2 regions of the Diplocloster hominis genome follow, and region 1 is predicted to be linked to the other one. Evidence: riboswitches for the same ligand, from Rfam matches in the RefSeq annotation. Region 1 holds a riboswitch; the other holds the start of a gene.
What was found. A riboswitch is a leader RNA that binds a small molecule or an ion and turns the genes downstream of it on or off. The one in region 1 is predicted to bind thiamine pyrophosphate.
Positions count from the first base shown of each region.

Region 2: linked by a shared signal. The riboswitch ahead of thiT (energy-coupled thiamine transporter ThiT) and the one ahead of ABC831_RS14680 (YkoF family thiamine/hydroxymethylpyrimidine-binding protein) in region 1 are both predicted to bind thiamine pyrophosphate.

Region 1 covers NZ_JAWDIY010000015.1:42,825-52,835, reverse strand. Annotated here, with positions in the region: gene ABC831_RS14705 (propanediol/glycerol family dehydratase large subunit) at 1-37, opposite strand, end outside; gene ABC831_RS14700 (rubredoxin-like domain-containing protein) at 1,002-1,619, opposite strand; gene ABC831_RS26545 (rubredoxin) at 1,619-2,287, opposite strand; gene ABC831_RS14685 (nitroreductase) at 2,841-3,362, shown strand; TPP riboswitch at 3,453-3,553, shown strand; gene ABC831_RS14680 (YkoF family thiamine/hydroxymethylpyrimidine-binding protein) at 3,670-4,314, shown strand; gene ABC831_RS14675 (ECF transporter S component) at 4,347-4,931, shown strand; gene ABC831_RS14670 (ABC transporter ATP-binding protein) at 4,924-6,405, shown strand; gene ABC831_RS14665 (energy-coupling factor transporter transmembrane component T family protein) at 6,380-7,093, shown strand; gene ABC831_RS14660 (radical SAM protein) at 7,168-8,415, shown strand; gene ABC831_RS14655 (hypothetical protein) at 8,399-8,893, shown strand; gene ABC831_RS14650 (C39 family peptidase) at 9,365-10,011, shown strand, end outside.
Region 2 covers NZ_JAWDIY010000005.1:117,425-127,435, reverse strand. Annotated here, with positions in the region: gene ABC831_RS06545 (aldose epimerase family protein) at 1-827, opposite strand, end outside; gene ABC831_RS06540 (HAD hydrolase-like protein) at 838-1,491, opposite strand; TPP riboswitch at 1,710-1,813, shown strand; gene thiT (energy-coupled thiamine transporter ThiT) at 1,848-2,525, shown strand; gene ABC831_RS06530 (hypothetical protein) at 2,814-3,047, opposite strand; gene argS (arginine--tRNA ligase) at 3,084-4,853, opposite strand; gene ABC831_RS06520 (flavin reductase) at 5,156-5,800, shown strand; gene ABC831_RS06515 (deoxyribonuclease IV) at 5,831-6,736, shown strand; gene ABC831_RS06510 (methylglyoxal synthase) at 6,806-7,285, opposite strand; gene ABC831_RS06505 (GntR family transcriptional regulator) at 7,681-8,052, shown strand; gene ABC831_RS06500 (ABC transporter ATP-binding protein) at 8,087-8,785, shown strand; gene ABC831_RS06495 (hypothetical protein) at 8,779-9,579, shown strand; gene ABC831_RS06490 (peptidoglycan recognition protein family protein) at 9,636-10,011, opposite strand, start outside.

The sequences.
Region 1 (10,011 bases):
TTGCATTCAAAACATTGATTCTCTTTGATCTGCTCATAGATTTCACCTTTATTTTAGATTCATTTCTCTGATTCTTATGTATACTTTACAGCATACCATAACGCACGCCCTCCGGGCGGGGTCGCAGCCTCCGCTGCTCCATAAGGTATACTTTACAGCATACCATAATGCATGCCCTCCGGGCGGGGTCGCAGCTTTCGCTGCTCCATAAGGTATACTTTACAGCATACCATAACGCATGCCCTCCGGGCGGGGTCGCAGCTTTCGCTGCTCCATAAGGTATACTTTACAGCATACCATAACGCATGCCCTGCGGGCGGGGTCGCAGCTTTCGCTGCTCCATAAGGTATACCCGGAATTTTGACCTGTATACCAGGTATCCGTAAATCCTATTTTTACTTGGAAAAGAGGATACTTCTCCGAGTTTTCTGTTAGTACAATTATATAAAATACCAACTGAAATGTCAACACAAAACAAAGAAATTTCCACACAAATCCAACACAATCCAACAAGTATTGAGGGGAATCACTGCGAATAAGGGGCGAAAACACCAGCGGCGCTTTTGGGCGGGCGGCGGACTGGGTGTTGGGCAGGGAAGGGCTGGCTGGTTTCCTGTCCGGGCCGGCTTAAGTCTTACGATGGCAGCAGTTAAGGAAATTACGGAAGCCGGATTCAGGAACCAAGCCTCTTAGCCGGGAACACCTGTTGTGCTCCCGGCTAAGAGGTTTTTGCCTGTCGGACATGAAATCCGCCAGGCATACTGAATCCGGCTTTGTATTTTCCTAAACTGCTGCCATCGTAAGACTTAAGCCAGCCCGGACAGGAAACCAGCCAGCCCTTCCCTGCCCAGCGTCCAGTCCGCCGCCCGCTCAAAAACGCCTTCGGTGTTTCCTTGTTTGACGCAGGCCTGTTATGGTTATTTTGGATATAAACTATTTTTGGCTGTATAAATTATCTATAAAGGACGAAACTTATGTACATTTCATTCGGCAGCAGTATATTATGCGTTTTCTTCCTTAAGCTTTACAAATACACTGGAAGGCTGCTTACAGCGGGGACAGGTAAAATTCTCCGGCATAGGTCCTTCGTGAATATAGCCGCAAACACTGCATTTCCATTTTTCTGTTTTGACGCTTTCGATCTCTTCATTTGTCTTAAGCATGGATAATAGTTCTTCTGCGGCGGAACGCGGGAATCCTTCCCTATGCTGTGTGTCCAGGAGCTTTTCCAGGAAAATGCGGGCATTGGCACTTTGGGGCAGCATATATCCGGATTCACGGATAATATCCTCCGCCATAATGCGGTTGGACTGCTCTATAGCGGCTGCCAGCCGCCCCGGAAGTGACGCCGCAATACTTTCCTGCTCTGATTTGCTGTGCATAATGGCCCGGAGCGCCGTTGTAACCGCCTCGGCATGACCCTGCTGGGGCGGAAGTTCCACCGGTACCATAGAAATAGCGCCGGATGGGCAGGCATCCCTGCATATTCCACATCCAATACATTTATTGACATCTATGATGCTGTTCTCCGTATCTGTTGCACCGGTCGGACAGACATAGAGGCACAGACAATCCTTGGTGCATAACCGTATATTTCTAACTGCGTATTGTTTCGTCATCAGGATGCCCTCCCTTCTACTTTTTCAAATTTCCAATTCGGAACTTTACATACCGGGCATATCTGCGGGGGAGTATCCCCAATGTATACAAACCCACAGATCGTGCATACATACACGCCTGTGTTCTCCAGCATGGCATCCCCCTCTTTTTCATATCGGGCCAAAAGGGATTTTAGGATACGGGTCACTTTTTCGCTCCATACCAGCGCACGCAATGCGCCACGGTCTTCTGCATCGGCAGATGCTGCATTAGCCAAAGGGAATCTTTCCTCCAGATCTTTTTCAATGAGGGATATTAGATTCTTCGTCTGCGCTTCCTCTGCAGGGGCAGAACCAGCCTTAAAGTATTGGGCGAGCTCCGTAAACAAGGCTGCTTCCCGGGCTTTATACTGCTTTTCGCATCCTTTTGCCAGATTGGAACACAACGCACTCATTTCTAATGGGGAAAGCTCTTTCCTGTCTTGGTCCATCTCTATCACAGTAGCTGGTTTTGCTGCGGTAGGGACGGCTCCCTGTTCCCTGAATTCTGATTTTGCCGCTCCACACAACGGGCATACCCAGTCCGCCGGCAACTCATCCCACCTGGTTCCCGGTGCTATTCCTGCATTCGGGATGCCTCCGGCCTCTTCATAGATGAAGCCGCAGATTGTACATACATACGTTTTCATTATCTCTTACCTCCTTTTTGTTTTATTTTACCATCTTGCATCTCATAGTTCTGTGACTTAATCACAGTAATAGTAATTATTACTATTTTATATTTCCTTACATCCCATACTTCCTATTTGTGTAATCACCTCCGCAATTTTTTATAGCTGTGAGCACTTAGCGGCTGTATTATAGCCGCTTATGTACGATGTATGAAAAATAGTCAGCGAGGTATTTTCGAGCGCTACTATTTTTTATTGCTATGAGCACTTGCGGCTGTATTATAGCCGCTTATGTGCGATGCATGAAAAATAGTCAGCGAGGTATTTTCGAGCGCTACTATTTTTTATCAGTGAATCCCAGGGGAAACTATAATCCTTTCGTTTCCTTCTTTTTGTTCTAATATTTTCAGCTATGCTTACTCCAGTCCTTTCTGCTATGATCATCTTGAAAATATGTGAGATTGTATTATAATTAAGATATTGAATTTTAACGAAATAAGTGAGAATTCTCCCACTGTTGTTTTACACCGTTGTTTCTATCATACATGGATTCGAATCAGGAGGTATTGCCATGAGTCAGGTTATGGATGCTATTTTAACCAGAAGAAGTATTCGCTCTTATAAGCCGGATATAGTTCCGGATGAACTGCTGGATCAGATTGTGGAAGCCGGGACTTATGCGGCTACCGGTATGGGTGCCCAGTCCCCGATTATTGTTGCAGTGACGAATAAAAATATCCGGGACCGGCTGTCCCGTATGAATGCAGGTATTATGGGGACCGGGACGGACCCTTTCTATGGAGCGCCTGCAGTTCTGGTCGTATTGGCAGACCGGAAACGTTCGACTTATCTATATGACGGCAGCCTCGTGATGGGAAATATGATGCTGGCGGCTCATGATCTGGGGCTTGGCAGCTGCTGGATTCACAGGGCTAAGGAGGAGTTCGACAGTCCGGAGGGAAAGGCATTGCTGAAGGACTGGGGGATTGAGGGCGATTATGAGGGAATCGGGCATTGTATTGTTGGATATGTGGATGGTGCCGAGCCGGCAGCTAAGCCCAGGAAAAGTTCCTATGTTTATCATGTAAAATAAGCGGACCGTATCATTCTTGTACTTTTTTTAGTTCTTGACAACATGTGGAGAACAGCGTATATTTGTTGCCATACAATTTTATAATTTTAATTAGAATTCTAGGGGAACTCTTCGGAGCTGAGAAGATTTAATTCTGACCCTTTGAACCTGATTTGGTTAGTACCAGCGTAGGGAAGCAATTCTAAAACATCGTATTATTATACCTTGATATTAAAGGATGGTGTTTTCTTGCGGAAAATGCCATCCTTTTTTATTTTATATTTTTTTACCTTTAGAACTTAATTTAATTGGGAAAGGATGATGTGTGATGCAACAATCTTGCTGTTGTGGCGGGCAGGATCTGCCGTGGTCCGGGAGGGGAACCGGTCTGGATATTTCGGGCTGCCGTTTTTCCCTGTATCCGATGGATCGTGATTTTGTGCCGATTATTCTGGGGGCGCTTACATACACCGACACTTCCGCAGTATGGAGTGAGTCGGATGCCCTGTCTACGGTATATCGGGGGCGCCTGCCCTATGTAGTGGACGCTGTGCGGGGGCTTTTTGTCCATGCATTTAAGCCCGGCATCCATATGGCGATGGAAGGGCAATTTTCCAAAGGATGTCCCGGTGACTGCGATGGCGACAGCCTGCTGAGCTTTGACGGCCCAGCTCCTAACTCGCAGGTCAGGGAGAAAGGGTTTCCGGCGCTTTGTAAGCTGGCTCTTTATCCCATGGGCGTCAGTGATTATATCGATCATATCGCCGGTGTCTATCATATGGCGGAAGACGCGGGGCTGCATCCGCAGTCGATTCATTATGCGACCAGGATTTCCGGGGATATCCATCAGATTTTTGATTTTCTGGAAAATGTCTGTCATCGGATGGAACAGGCGGTACCGCACTATATTCTGCACTTTACGATTTCGGTCAACAGTCCCACAAAGGAAGAAGATTTGGAAGAAGATTTATAAAATTTTGGTATATCTTTAGGAGGAATGGAAACATGAGTAAATTTAAATGGAAGCTTCACGAAGTAATTTTTGTCGCAATGCTCTGCATTGTATTCGGTGTCGTCTATCTGGCCGGGGTGTATCTGGCCTCTTTCTTAAGCACTGCCCTGACCCCTTTTGGCCTGGCGCCTCTGGCCAATGAGATTGTCTTTGGCGTCTGGTTCATGGCTTCCACCCTGGCCGCTTATATCCTTCAGAAACCCGGCGTTGCCATCGTCTCTGAGGTTCTTGCCGCTCTGATCGAAGTGCTGATGGGAAATATGTACGGACCTATGGTAATCGTGGCCGGAATAATCCAGGGCGCAGGCGGCGAACTTGTCTTTGCGGGTTGGCGTTATAAAAAATTTGACGCCCTTACTATGAATCTGGCCGCTGCAGGCTGTTGTATCACCAGCTTTTTGTGGAGCTTTGTCCGCTCCGGATATGGGCTGCTGTCTGTGAAGCTGCTGATCGTAATGTTCCTGATCCGTCTGGTCAGCTCTGTCCTCTTCGCCGGTATCCTGTGCAAACTGATGGGTGATGGTCTGGCGAAAACAGGGCTGCTTAAGAGCTATGCGCTGGGAAGAGCACATGCATAGCAGCCGTCCGATCCTCTCCTGCCGGAATCTGACTTTCCGCTATGGGGCCCAGGCCGGGCCTGTGTTCGAGAGTCTGTCTTTTCATGTGGATCAGGGTGAGGCGGTCCTTCTCATGGGACCTTCCGGCTGCGGTAAGAGTACCCTGGCCTATTGTCTGGCGGGCCTGTACCCGGAGTACGCGGGCAGTCTGGAAGGAGAGATCCTGATCGATGGCCGTCCCGTCTCACAGATGCCGCCCAGCAAACGGGCTCAGGAGATTTCCATCCTGTTTCAAAATCCAGATAACCAGTTCTGTATGGGGCGGCCGGATCATGAGATTCTGTTCGCACTGGAGAATATGAATTATGAGGGCGATCTGCAGGAGCGGATGCGGGAACTGCTTCATTTCTCAGGGCTAGAAGCAATCGGCGCAGCCCCCATCCATACCTTATCCGGCGGAACCAAACAGAAGCTGGCCCTGGCCACCTCTCTGGCCACCGGCGCCCGGATTCTCGTGCTGGACGAACCGTTTGCCAATCTGGACCCTGCCGCCTGTGTTCATCTGGCAGAAAAACTAAAAGAGTTGAACCAGCAGGGGCTTACCCTTTTGATCGTGGACCATAATCCCGGCTGCTGGCGCTCTTTTATCAGCCGGATCGCTCTGATGGACGGGCAGGGAACACTGGTAAATGATAATCTTCTGCCGGATCAGTTGGAATCCTATCGCGAACTGTTCGACAGACACGGACTGTTTCTGGATAATCACTGGCTTACCGGCATTACACCGCCTGAGACCGCCCCCTGCTCTCCCGCTATCGTCCGTGCCAAAGACCTGGCTCTTAAGTATGAAAAGGAAACTGTAATCGACGGCCTCACCTTCCAGCTGAAAAAAGGCAGCGTTACGGCTCTGATTGGGCAGAATGGCAGCGGAAAAACCACCCTCTTATGCGCACTGGCCGGAGTGGGCAAATACAAAGGAGAACTGCTGGTAGACGGCCGGGCGGGACTGGTATTCCAGAATCCCAGGTTTCAGTTTCTCACACTATCGGTTCAGGAAGAGGTGCTGACTACCCTGCGTGTAATCGATCCTGGCGCTGACGCTGCCGTTCTTCAGAAACGGGCGGAGGATCTGCTGGATGAATTCGGGCTGCTGTCTCTTAAGGAAGTATCTCCCTATTCCTTAAGCCAGGGACAGCAGCGCCGGCTGGCCCTTTTGTCTATGCTGGCCGGGGACCGGCCGTTGCTGCTGCTGGATGAACCCACTTACGCCCAGGATGAACGTTCCAGCCGCAAGATTCTGAAGCTTTTGAACCAGCGGGTCAGGCAGGGCCTGACCGCTGTCATCGCCACCCACGATCTGGCTTTGGCCCGGGCGTTCGCCAATCAGATCCTGCTGCTGGAGGACGGCAGGCTCACACCGATGTCAACCGATGATCTGGATCATTACGCCGCTGAAAGGGGAATTCACTATGACGAAACTAAATCCGGGTTTTAAACTGCTGACCCTGATCATTGCCTCCCTGCTGCTGTCATTGACCTATTGTACCACGCTGAACATTCTGGTCGCGCTCACTGCCCTGACGGTTACTTTCCTTACCCCAGGAGTAAACCGCCGGCGTCTGCTGCTTGCTCTTCTGCCTTTTCTGCTGACTGCTGCCGGTATGTTCATGACAGGATTGTTTTTTTCCTCCTCTGAGGAGGCAGAGATTGCCGTGCGCATGGTCGATCAGCGGACTCTTTACGCCACTTCCTGGTCTACGGCCTTGAAACTGGCGTCACGTATTATGGCCTTTGGAGGGCTGGGTATGCTTTTTGCCTTCACTACGAATTCCATGGAACTGGTTATGAGCCTGATGCAGCAGTTTCACCTGCCGCCCAAATTTGCGTATGGCATTCTTGCGGCTTATCATTTCTTTCCCACGATTCGAAGTGAATACGCCACAGTTGGCGCCGCGCTGAAGGTACGGGGGATCAAGGCTTCCGCATTTTCTCCAAAAAGGATTTTCCCCATGCTGGTCCATGCCCTGGAACGCTCAGAAAGTCTGGCTATGGCTATGGAGTCCCGCGGCTTCGAGGGAGGCGTTCCCCGGGCAGTCGCGTTTTGCGTGCCGCTACGGGCCGTGGACATCCTTTTCCTTCTTGGTACAACAGGATTTCTGACCGCAGGGTTGGTTTTCTTATAAGTGAAGCACACTCTTTATTTACACACTCTTTATTTACACACTCTTTATTTAAATTCAATCTAAAAGGAGCTTTTATGTATAAAACAAAACGGGAGCTTTTGGAGGACACCTGTGCGGCTTATCCGAATCTGTCTCCCTTCGTAATTCTCAAACTGAGTATGCTCTGCGACGGTGTTCTGCTCAGTGACCGGGCGCTGGATCAACTGCAGACCCCGCTTTACAATTTCGGTAAGGTAGAATCCTTCGGTATTCATTTTCAGGGCCGGCCGGCGGACAAAGCGATGCCCGGTGCGATTCTATTGCGGGATGCCAGTAATGTGTATATTAATTATGGTGAAACCTTCGACGCGCCCTATCTCGTGGATTGGGACCCCGACCGGGAGGAATTCCTGTTAAAAGACGGGGAAGATGTCCTGGATACGGTAGACTTTGTTCCCAGGCCCGCTTTTTTTGGAAAAGTAACCAGCCGCGGAACACCGATGGAATCCTTGGTGGACATCCGCGCCCAGAAGCTGATTCTGACTGCATACGAGCGCTGCCGCTTCTGGGAGGGAGGCCATCAGTGCGGGTTCTGCGCGTTTTTTACAGGCGGGGACAACCACGGGGAGGCGGACTGTGAAGATATTTATGAAACAGTAAGGGAAGCGATCCGGGAGCCCGGCCGTTTTTCTGAAATTTTCTTATCCGGCGGCTCAGATTTTGGCGGCGGGCATCCTTTCGATGATGAGGTAGACCGTTATATCCGGATCTTACAGGCGATCGGCCGTAATTTCAGCGGACGCTTTTCCAGTCAGCTGATGGCGCCGGCCTACACGAAAACACAGCTGCGCCGCCTGTACGGACAGACCGGACTGACTGCATATTGTCCGAATATTGAAATCTGGGATGAGACGCTCTTCCCCCTCCTGTGTCCCGGCAAGGAAAAATATGTTGGCCGGAACGAATGGATCCGCCGTACGGTGGATGCCGTGGAAATCTTCGGAAAAGGTAAGGTATGCACGCAGGTGGTGGCCGGCGCCGAGCTGGCTTCCCCAAATGGATTTAAAACCGTAGAGGAAGCCCTGGAATCCAATTTCCAGGCTTGTGAGTTCTTCGCTGAGAACGGAGTCATTTTCCTGAGTACCATCTGGCGGCCCCACAGGTATTCCAGACTGGGATATCAGAAAATGCCCCCGCTTGACTACTACATCCGACTCGCCAGAGGGCTCCACGATATCCGAAGGGAATACGGTCTGTACTGTACCAATGATGATTATAAGCACTGCGGAAATCATCCCGACAGTGATCTGGAAAGGTTGGATGACTATGTTTCAGTTGTATGAGAAAAAGGAACTTCCACGTGAGATACTAAAACTGCTGGAACCGGGTAACTGCGCGGGATACCTCCAGGTTCCCTGTCCGGTCCAACCATCCGGCCCGGTGACGTTCGCCTGCCCCTCTCTTCTCACAGGTAATGGCTCCACATTGCTTCTGGGACTGGCCGATGAGCACACGGCCCTCGGCCGGGGCCTGGTACATTCCCTCTGGTTCGACCGGGAAATGACTCTGTGGCTGCACGGTACGGATGTGGTATATAAGCTCTCGGTGAAGTCTTTGCGCTGTCTGATCACTGGTCCGGTGTTTGCCCGGATGCTGCTTGGGGCGCGGCAGAACGATGCGGCTGCGGAGATCAGCTGCGCATGGGAACTTTGCTGGCAGAGCTGTGAACACACACAGGAGCCGCTGCCCGCTGCCCTGCCGCTGCCAGTCCCTGTAACGCCGGATCTGCATCTGGATAATCCTATGATACGTTGTCTCTAAAACAGGCAGTATCCAGGTATTACAGACAGTATCCAGGCATTTCATGAATGGGTTCTTAGGAAAACTTAATATTATCACTTTACCGTAAGGCAAAGAACCATCTCATTCAGATGGTTTTTTTAATTGGATTTTGGTTTTAGATAGTAATAAAACCCATTTTTTCTAGACACAACTTTCAATCGGTTTCTTAATTATATTAAGGGCAGATTTGATTAAATATAGGACAAACACGCACTTCGGATCAATTTTGTTATATATTATAATTAATTATATGATATTAAATTTCCAAAAGTTTACCTATGTACAATATTCTTGATTTATGGATACTATATACACTTATAAAAACTAGTAAGAGGTGATTCCAATGTTTTGGTTGTGAATTAAGCAAAACTATGTTGGACTAGTTAAAAAATATGAATGGACGTTATCCATTTTATCTTAAGGTATCCGATTCAAGAGGGAGGAATACATATGATAAAAAAATCAATCCTATTACTTATATCTGTAGTTTTAACTTTAGCATTTAACATAAATATTTATGCTACTGAATCTGATTCTATCAATGGTGATCTAACTATCGAAGAAGGTGCCCAACCTTATAATCCTACCCAAGCGGATTTAAATAAAATAGCTCAAAAAGATAGATCTATTTATCAACAGGCAAAAACAAATGAAGAACTTTTAAGCATGATATGTTATCGGCAAGAAAATAATTATTATTGCGGCCCTGCTACAGTAAAACAAGTTGTACAGTATAAAAATGGAAATTCTAATATACAATCATATTATGCTGGATTGTTAAATACAGTTGAGACAGGGGATAACCGTGGTACAGATATGACTAGAATCGCACCCGTTATTAATAGTTGTATCGGAAGTTCTTATTATGTTATGGCTGAGATACCTGGCGATTCGCTAACATGGTTCAATCGGATACGTACCGGGATTAGTGCGCATTATCCGACAGTTTTGGATATTAATACGAACAGCGTATCTGAATTTCCTTATAAGACTAGTGGACATTATATTTGTACAAGTGGCTTCAGGGTTGCTGAGAATCAAGTGCGTATAGCGGATCCACATCCATCATACTTTGGACATTATTGGTATAGCAGAAA
Region 2 (10,011 bases), on a different contig from region 1:
TTTGCCATAGAGCACTCTCCTTCCTTTTTACTGATTTTTCCATGCATCATCACCAAAACCATAGCTCCTGTCACACAGGCGGCAGCGATAGCCAGATAAGAAACTGCCGGATTCTCCATCACACGCCCAAGCGGTGTCTCCGTCATAAGAACGGAAAACAGGTTTGCCGTGCAGTGCGCTGCCACCGGCGCCTTAATGGAACCATATACCTCATACAGGTAAGCGAAAATAAGCCCCAGAAGAAACGCATAGACAAACTGCAGAACGTTCCCGTGCAGTAATCCGAAAATAAATGCACTGCATAATATTCCATTAAATCGCCCGGTCCATTCCCGCAATCTGCTATACAGAATCCCCCGGAACAACAGCTCTTCCGCCAACGGAGCCGCCACGATCACATTCAACAGCGCAATCCATTTATTCCCGCCGTAAAGAGTATTCAGGACTTCCTTCCCCTGGGGAAACCAGACCGGCAGAGGGCTCAACGCGATCAGTCCGTTGAATCCGACACAGCTGCAGACCGCCAGCAAAACAACCCAGAATCCAGAAATTTTCCCATACAGGGGCCTTTCGTGCAGTCCCTTCTTCTCATCCCGCCGAAAGAGCATCCACATAACCGGGAGCAGCAATCCATTGCTGACCAGCAGGATCACATTGCCGTATTCTCTGACCAGCTCATATTCCCGGCCCGCATTCTCGCCTGCAGTCAGTGCTGCCGCTGAGAATATAAAAGCCGCGGCCAGCGTGACCACCGCTTCCGCCAGATACTTGATGCCCAGCGGATAGACCAGCTGCCAGATTCTTACGTATACCGGTTCTTTTCCCATCCGCTCCTCCTTATTTTAATAAAAGCTGCGTCAGCTCTTCCACCGATTCCACAATCCAATCCGCATGCGCCCCGGCCAGTTCTTCATAACCGCCGTATCCATAGGTAACCCCGATAGAGGCCACTCCTGCCTCTTTGGCTCCGATCACATCATGCTTGCGGTCCCCGATCATCACAACCTTGTCCCTATTCTTCTCATCAATCCGCAGCCGGCAAAACACCTCCCCGATCACCTCACTTTTCCGGGTCCTGCTGCCGTCCATCTCACTGCCCACGATCTCCGTAAAATATCCGGTAATCCCAAAATAATCCAATATTTTCTCCACAAAGAGGGTCGGTTTGGATGACGCCACCGCCAGGACTTTTCCCTCTTCGGAAAGCTTCCTCAGCATATCGGCTACACCGGGATATATCTTATTCTCTTTCCACCCGTTCACCGAGAACCGCTCTCTGTACTTCCATACCGCTTCTTCCCCTTTGTCCGCATCAAAGCCGCAATACTCCATAAACTGCTCTTTCAATGGAGGACCGATAAACGGTTCCAGCTTCGAAAGGTCCTCCTCTTCAATCCCAAAATATTTCAGCGCATACTGCACGCTTTTCGTTATTCCTTCCCTCGGGTCCGTCAAAGTGCCATCCAAATCATATAAAATAATATCAAACATAACCAGTCCTCCTCAGCTAATCTTATCTTCCGCCGCTAATCTTATCTTCCGCGAAAATGAATTTGTTTTCATCATACCATATTGGTCCTGAAAATGATACACTGCTTTCATATAGGCCTCATATAGGCCATATGGACCCGGTTGAAGGGAGTGAAAGATACTTTTTTGATCTATTGACAAATCTTGAATGTGTCCCTATAATAATGCCGTAGATAGTGATATACGGCTAGGGGAGCATTTGGCTGAGACAATGCATTTTATGCATGAACCCTCATTACCTGATCCGGTTAATACCGGCGTAGGGAAGCACCAAAGTGGACTCCTCCTGTACGTTTTTACACGAAGGAGGTTTTTTTATGAGTTTTTTTGCAAATCATGTGGATGATGGCTATGGTACCATGATCTACGAACTGACTGCCGCCGGATATGTGGCGTTGTTTGCTGTTCTGATTATTCTGGTGGCGGCTATTGGACTGATCGGTAAGAATAAAAGGCAGCAGCATGCGATTAAGACAAAGCAGCTCGTCTTTTCTGCACTGGCGATCGCTTTGGCGACGGTTACTTCTATGCTGAAATTGTTCGATATGCCGATGGGCGGTTCGGTTACTTTGTTCAGTATGATGTTTATCTGTCTGATCGGTTACTGGTATGGTGTGAAGGTTGGCTTGATGACCGGTGTGGCTTATGGGCTGCTGCAGATGCTGATCGATCCTTATATTATGACGCTTCCGCAGCTTCTGCTGGATTATATTCTGGCTTTTGGGGTTCTGGGGCTCTCCGGATTGTTCAGTAATAAGAAACATGGTCTGGTTTTGGGGTATCTCGTGGGTGTGTTCGGCCGGTTTGTCTGCTCGGCTCTGTCAGGTATTATTTTCTTCGCTTCTTATGCACCGGAAACTATGCACCCGGTTGTGTATTCTGTTCTGTATAATGCTTCCTATATGGGAGCGGAAGCCCTTTTAACGGTTGTACTGATGTCTGTTCCGCCGGTGACGAAGGCTTTGCAGTATGTAAAGCAAATGACTAATAACTGATACCGGCCCATCATGATGTGTTCTCATTCACAGAAAACTCTATCAAGCGTAATCATACAGCTCAAGAGCTGCAAATAAGTAAAAGAGCTGTCAGTAAAGCAGGGAAGAGAGGGAACGGGCGCACCCGGGCGGGACCCGGCGGCAACTCTCGTGGGTTCCGCCCGCGTGCACCGTTCTCTCTCTTCCCGGCCCTTAGTCCGCCCTGCCATCTTCCGCTCTTATGTTCATAAATGAATTAAGGACGCACCCGGGATTCTATCTTTCGTTCCCGCTTGCGTCCTTCTTTTTTTATTCCAATCCGAATATTTGGGCCAGGACATCGATGATAATCTCGTTGGTGCAGGATTTTACATAACCCATCATGTCCAGCATGACCTCATCGTTTTTCTGTGATTCGCTTAGCTCACTGCTGTGCTTCACGTGTTCCAGCCGCTCTATTAACTGGGGCGTCAGATCTTCATAGACGTTCCTCGTGGTTTCCGTCACCAGGTTAGCCAAATCTTTCCTGCTCTCAGGTATCATTCCGGTGGTTCCTCTCCTTACTTTTGTTATAACTGTCTACATGCGTTCCGGGGCTTCGAAGCCCAGCAGGTCTATACAGGTTTCCAGTACGTTTCTGGTCAGAAGCAGTAAAGCCAGCATTCCTTCTTTTCTGACCTGGTCTTCTTCTCCCAGGATTTTGGTTTCGTGGTAGAAGGAGTTAAAGGCATTGGCCAGTTCATAGATATACGCGCAGACTTTGTGGGGCGCGTGATCCGCATAGGCAGTCTCGATGGCCTGGATGAATCCGGTCAGGGACAGCATCAGATTTTTTTCACTCTCATTTGCCGGTTCCCCGATTGTGAGGTTTTCAAGGGTTCCCCCCTGCGCCGTGTATTTTTTCAGAATAGACTTGATCCGCACTATGGTATATAGAATGTACGGACCGGTGTCGCCTTCGAAGGAGGTAAAACGCTCCACATCAAAGACGTAGTCCTTGGAAGCCTGATTGGACAGATCCCCATATTTGATGGCGGAGAGTCCGATGATTCTGGCTGTCTCCCGGGCGTCGATGTCTTCGGCTGTGTTTCTGTTCTCGCTGATCTTTTGAAACATCTGGTTATTGATATCTCCGATCAGTTCTTCCAGGCGCATCACGCCGCCCTCTCTGGTTTTAAACGGCTTTCCGTCCTTGCCGTTCATGGTCCCGAATCCCAGAAACGTAAGTTTGGTATCCTCTTCCACCAGCTTTGTCTTTTTCGCGCAGCGGAATACCTGCGTGAAATAAAGGTCCTGGCGTTTATCTACGATATATAAGATCTCATCGGGATGGAACAGTTTCATACGCTCTACAATGGTGGCCAGGTCTGTGGTATTGTAAAGAGAAGCGCCGTCAGATTTAAGGATCATACAGGGCGGAATCTCCTTGGTATCGCTGTCCTCTTTGACGTCCACCACCAGAGCTCCGTCGCTTATGTGGGCATAGCCGTTGTCTTTCATATATTGAACCATGTCCGGGATATAGGGCTGCGCATCGGATTCCTTTTTCCAGAGATCAAAGGTCACATTTAATTTTTCATAATTCTTCTTAAGATCTGATACGGATACATTCAGGATATGATTCCATAAAGCGATATAGCCCTGATTCCCGTGCTGCAGCTGATAAGTAGCCTCCATGGCCTCTTCCTTGTAGGCCGCGTCCTCTTTTGAGCGGGCGCTGGCAGCCGGATAGATCTCTTCCAGCTCGCTAATCGTAAACGGCGGTTCTGCCGGATACTCTCCTGAATAAGAGGGATCGAAGTAAACCAATGCGGGCTTACGCTTCTTCAGTTCGGTTATGATCAGTCCCATCTGAAGCCCCCAGTCGCCCAGGTGAACGTCCCCAATCATGGTATGGCCCACGAACCGGCCGATTCTCTTGATGCTCTCTCCTATAATCGCAGAGCGCAGATGCCCTACATGAAGAGGCTTGGCCACATTGGGACCGCCGTAGTCCAGCACGATCGTCTTGGGATGAGCGGTTTTTTCAAAGCCTAAGTCTTTTTCCCCGCTCATCTGGTTCAGATAGCTGATCAGGAATTCACAGTTCAGCTTCATATTTATAAATCCGGGCTTTACCGCTTCGATCATGGCAAATGCAGCGCAGTTTTTTAACTGTCCCACTACATCCTCCGCAATCTGAATCGGAGCCTTTTTGTACTCTTTCGCGGCGGCCATGGCGCCATTACACTGATATTCGCACAAATCCGGGCGATTGGACAGATTCACTTTTCCATAGGAAGCATCGTATCCGCTGGCGGCAAATGCTCCGGAAAGCTCTTCTGTAATCAGATCTAAGATTTTTTTCATAGGTTCCTCCTGAAATTCTTGTTTTTGACGGCCCTTTGGCCTTATTTACCACATCTTTCAAAATTATAATATGAATGACCTTTTTTTTCAACCAGGTTCTGGAATTTCTGTGTTCTGGGATTTCCGGGCTGGGATTTCTGGGCTGGGATTTCCGGCTATCTAACAATGAAAAGAATAAATCTGCTGAAATACTGTATAATAAAATTTATGTGAAAAACTTTGAAAACTTCTTGCTATTTTCCCAGTTTATGCTATAATATCAGTAATGATTACTGTTATTATAAAATAAAGGAGGAAATATTATGAACATGAATGTATTTCACAATCTATCTTATGGGGTTTATATCGTCTCCACCCTGGATGGAGACCGTCCTACGGGTTGTGTGGCAAACAGTATTATGCAGATCACCTCTTCTCCTGCTACCTTAGCAGTGAGTATGAATCATGATAATTATACGAATTCTTGTATGAAACGAAACGGAACCTTCGCAGTGTCGATTCTTTCAGAGGAATCCGATCCCGGTATCATCGGCACTTTCGGTTTTCAGTCCGGAAAAAACGCAGATAAGTTTGCTGCCGTGGACCATATGATGAAGGATGATCTCCCTGTTATCTCTGATGCCTGCGGTTATCTGACCTGCCGGATTATAGATACCCTGGAAACCAGCACCCATACGGTGTTTTTGGCTGAGATCATGGATGGGGATCTGCTTATGAATGTACCTGCCATGACCTATTCCTATTACCATAAAGTGGTGAAGGGCAAGAGTCCGAAAAATGCGCCGACCTATATTCCTGAGGAAACGCAGGCCGCCTCAAAAGCCACCTATGTGTGCAGTGTGTGCGGATATGTGTATGACGGGGAGATTCCCTTTGAAGAACTCCCGGATTCCTATGTCTGTCCGATCTGCAAACAGCCCAAATCTAAATTTGTGAAAAAAGACTGAGTACCTGAATATATGTATGGAGGCAAACGAATGTTGAAAATAGGTTCCCATGTTAGTATGAGCGGCAAGGATATGTTTTTAAATTCTGCCAGGGAAGCCGTATCCTATGGATCGGATACGTTTATGGTATATACGGGCGCGCCTCAGAACACGAGACGAAAGCCTGTTGAGGAACTGAATATCGCGGCCGGCTGGGAATATATGAAGGAACACGGAATCGATGATATCATTATCCACGCCCCTTATATTATTAATCTCGGCAACTCCGTAAAACCGGAAACCTTCGAGCTGGCAGTGGATTTTCTGGCCGAGGAGCTGCGCCGCAGCGAGGCCATGGGAAGCCGGATTCTGGTGCTGCATCCCGGCGCACATGTAGGCGCAGGTACAAAGGCCGGAATCGATCAGATCGTAAAAGGCCTGAACGAAGTGCTGAGCGCCGGCACCAAGTGTATGATCGCTCTGGAAACTATGGCCGGTAAGGGTTCCGAGATCGGTAAAACATTTGAGGAATTGGCCCGGATCTACGACGGGGTGACGTATAATGATAAATTAAGGGTCTGCTTCGATACCTGCCACACCAACGACGCCGGATATGACATTATCCATGATTTTGACGGGGTCATCGAGCAGTTTGACAAAGTTTTGGGAAAAGACCAGATTGCCGTCTTTCATATTAACGACAGTAAAAATATGGCCGGAGCGGCCAAAGACCGGCATGAAAATCTGGGGTTCGGCACGATTGGGTTCGATGCGCTGCATCGCATCGTCCATCACCCTGATTTTTTGGATATTCCAAAAATCCTGGAAACACCCTGGGTTCCCCTTCCGGATGACAAAAAGACTGTATTTCCTCCCTATAAATATGAAATCGAAATGCTGCGTTCCGGTACCTTTGACCCGGAGGTATTGGACAAGATCTTACAGCAGTCCCGATAATCGTATTCCGGAAAATATCATGCTCTGGAAAATAAGAGAACTCTGAAAGCTTCTGCTTACAGAGTTCTCTTATTTTTTGAACTGATTCATACGATCCTGGATGGTTTTGTTATAATTGATTACCATGCGGTCATATTCCGTGTTCATATACCGGGATGTCAGCATAAAATCCGCTGTGGCCCGATTGTTGGCAATGGGAATATCATAGACCACTGCGATACGCAGCAACGCTTTCACATCCGGATCATGGGGCTGTGACTCCAATGGATCCCAGAAAAATACGACAAAATCGATATTTCCTTCTACTATCCTGGAACCGATCTGCTGATCACCGCCCAGCGGCCCGCTGTTATAGCCCTTGACCGGAAGGTCTGTCTTTTCTGAAATCAATCTGGCTGTGGTACCCGTGCCGCACAGGAAATGGTTCTTCAGGATTTCCTTATTCTCTTCCACCCATTCTACCAGCTCCGCCTTCTTGCTGTCATGGGCAATCAGCGCGATATGCTTCTGTCTTCCGATCGTAAATGGAATGTAATCATCCTTAATCATCTGGCTTCCTCCTTTCTCAAACTTATTTTTTCTCACCGTTTTATTATAATATGTTCTTTTGCCTTCCACAATCCCCAAACTGACGATTTTTCCTTTTTCTTCCTTTACATCTTTCACATGTTTGCCATACATATCGTTACGATTCACGGCCATCTTTGGTAAATGGGGATTTTGAGAGGGGACAGGCCCTTTTCTCTACGCAGTTACTTGAAAATTTAGCTTTCCTACCGAAAAGTGCCAGTCCCCTCTCAAAATCCCCATTTACCAAGTTGGCCGTGAATCGTAACTACATATCCAGTAAATTACAAAAACCCTATTGACAAAATTTCATTTCAAATGTACTATTGTATTAAGTTAATAATACAGTTAATCCAAACGCACAAGGAGGTGTAAGAATGACATGGATGCTGAATTCTGATCGCCCTATTTATGCACAAATCATAGAAAAGATACAAACGGACATTGTCTCCGGCATTTACCACGCAGGCGACAAACTCCCTTCTGTCCGGGAACTGGCCGCGCAGGCTTCTGTTAATCCCAATACCATGCAAAAAGCCTTATCTGAACTGGAACGTGACGGTTTGCTCTATTCCCAGCGTACCAGCGGCAGATTTATAACGGAGGATCGGGAAATGATACAAAATATGAAACAAGAACTGGCCAAAGAGCAGATCACATTATTTTTGGAAAAAATGAATAATTTAGGTTTTAAAAAGGAAGAGACCTTCCAATTTATCCAACAGGTGCTGGGGGATGAAAAAAATTGAACAGGACGCAGTTGGCGCGTCACAGGAGGTTAACATGAGTAATATTATCGAATGCCACGGACTGACCAAGGTTTATGAATACAAAGCTGCGCTTTCCGAGGTCGATCTGAATATAGAGCGGGGACGGATCGTCGGACTTCTGGGCCCCAATGGCAGTGGAAAAACCACGTTGATCAAACTGATTAACGGTCTTCTGGCCCCCACTTCCGGTGAGACACTCATCGACGGGAAGGCTCCCGGGGTAGAGACAAAGAAAATGGTATCCTATCTGCCGGAACGGACTTATCTGAACGACTGGATGCGGGTCTGTGAAATCATTGATTTCTTCGGGGATTTTTATGCGGATTTCGACAGAAGCCGTGCCAAAGAGATGCTTCATCATCTGGATATCGACACACATGATAAATTAAAGACCATGTCCAAAGGGACGAAGGAAAAAGTACAGCTGATTCTGGTAATGAGCCGGGACGCAGACCTGTATTGTCTGGACGAACCCATCGGCGGTGTGGACCCGGCGGCCAGGGATTATATTCTGCAGACCATTATCCAGAACTACCGCACCGATTCCACCATTCTTATCTCCACCCACCTGATTTCAGATATTGAAAATATTCTGGATGACGTGGTCTTTATTCAAAACGGTAAGATACGTCTGACCACCGAGGTGGATGATATCAGATTCAAACAGGGGAAATCTGTGGACACCCTGTTCCGGGAGGTATTCAAATGTTAGGAAAATTAATTAAATATGACCTGATTTCCGTATCCAAAATCCTGTTTCCCCTGCATCTGGCTCTTCTCGTGGTTACCGTTCTCGGAAGGCTCTTTATCGCTCTGAAGCTGCCTCAGAATGCTCCGCTTGTCGGAACATTGATGGTAATGTTATATATATTTGGAATCATTGCCATCGGTATTATCACGATGGTGGTTCTGGTGATGCGGTTTTATAAGAATCTGTTTACCAGCGAGGGATATCTGATGCATACCCTTCCTGTAAAAGCTTCCCAGCATCTGAACTCCAAATTAATTGTAGCAGTGTTATGGAGTATACTGGACTGTGTTTTTGTATTTTTTTCGATCTTTATTCTTCTGGTAAACCAGCCATGGCTCAATAATATATCTGCCGCTGATTGGGCAGAACTGAAAGAGGTCTTTTCCACTATATTTTTGGGCGGCGGAAATGAAATGATTTCGATATTGATTTTGTTCCTGTATATAATAATTACCAATATTTATCTATATTTATCTTTCTATGTATCCATTTGCATCGGCCAGCTGATGAATAAGCACAAGGTTTTAGGTTCTTTCCTTGCCTATCTCGTCATCTACGTAATAAGCCAGATTTTCAGCGTCATCTCCATGCTGGTTTTCGGCCTGTCGACTCTGAAGGGACTGCCGGTGCAGACTTTGACATTTGAGTACTACCGCAACATTATGGCATTAAGTATAACAGAAACCCTGGTATTTATTATCATATTCTATCTGATTTCCAACTATCTGATTTCCAGAAAGCTGAATCTGGATTAAAGATAAAAGAGTTTAAAAAAACCTTTCGTCCCGGAACTGCCGGAGACGGAAGGTTTTTATGCAGGGGAAGCGGTTGGAATAACTCCATTTTCTTCTATATAAGATACTACATCTTTTTTAAACTTTATCCAGGCATCCTCATCCTCGACAAAGTATTTCGGACAATCTTTTCCCGTCACATCATAGTGCCGGATCACGTCATTGATACCCAGCTCGAATTTCCCCATCAGAAAGGCTGTAAGCTCAACCAGCGAATCATAAGTAGCTTCCGTGAATTTTCCATCCGCATCCGGGTGGCAGCACTCGATAGAAACCGTGTCATGATTCCTGTCGTTGGATGCATAGGCAATCTCCGATGTGGGCACACACTGAATGATCTCCCCATCCATTCCGATTACAAAATTACTGCTGACATTCGTTTCCCCGGTATCC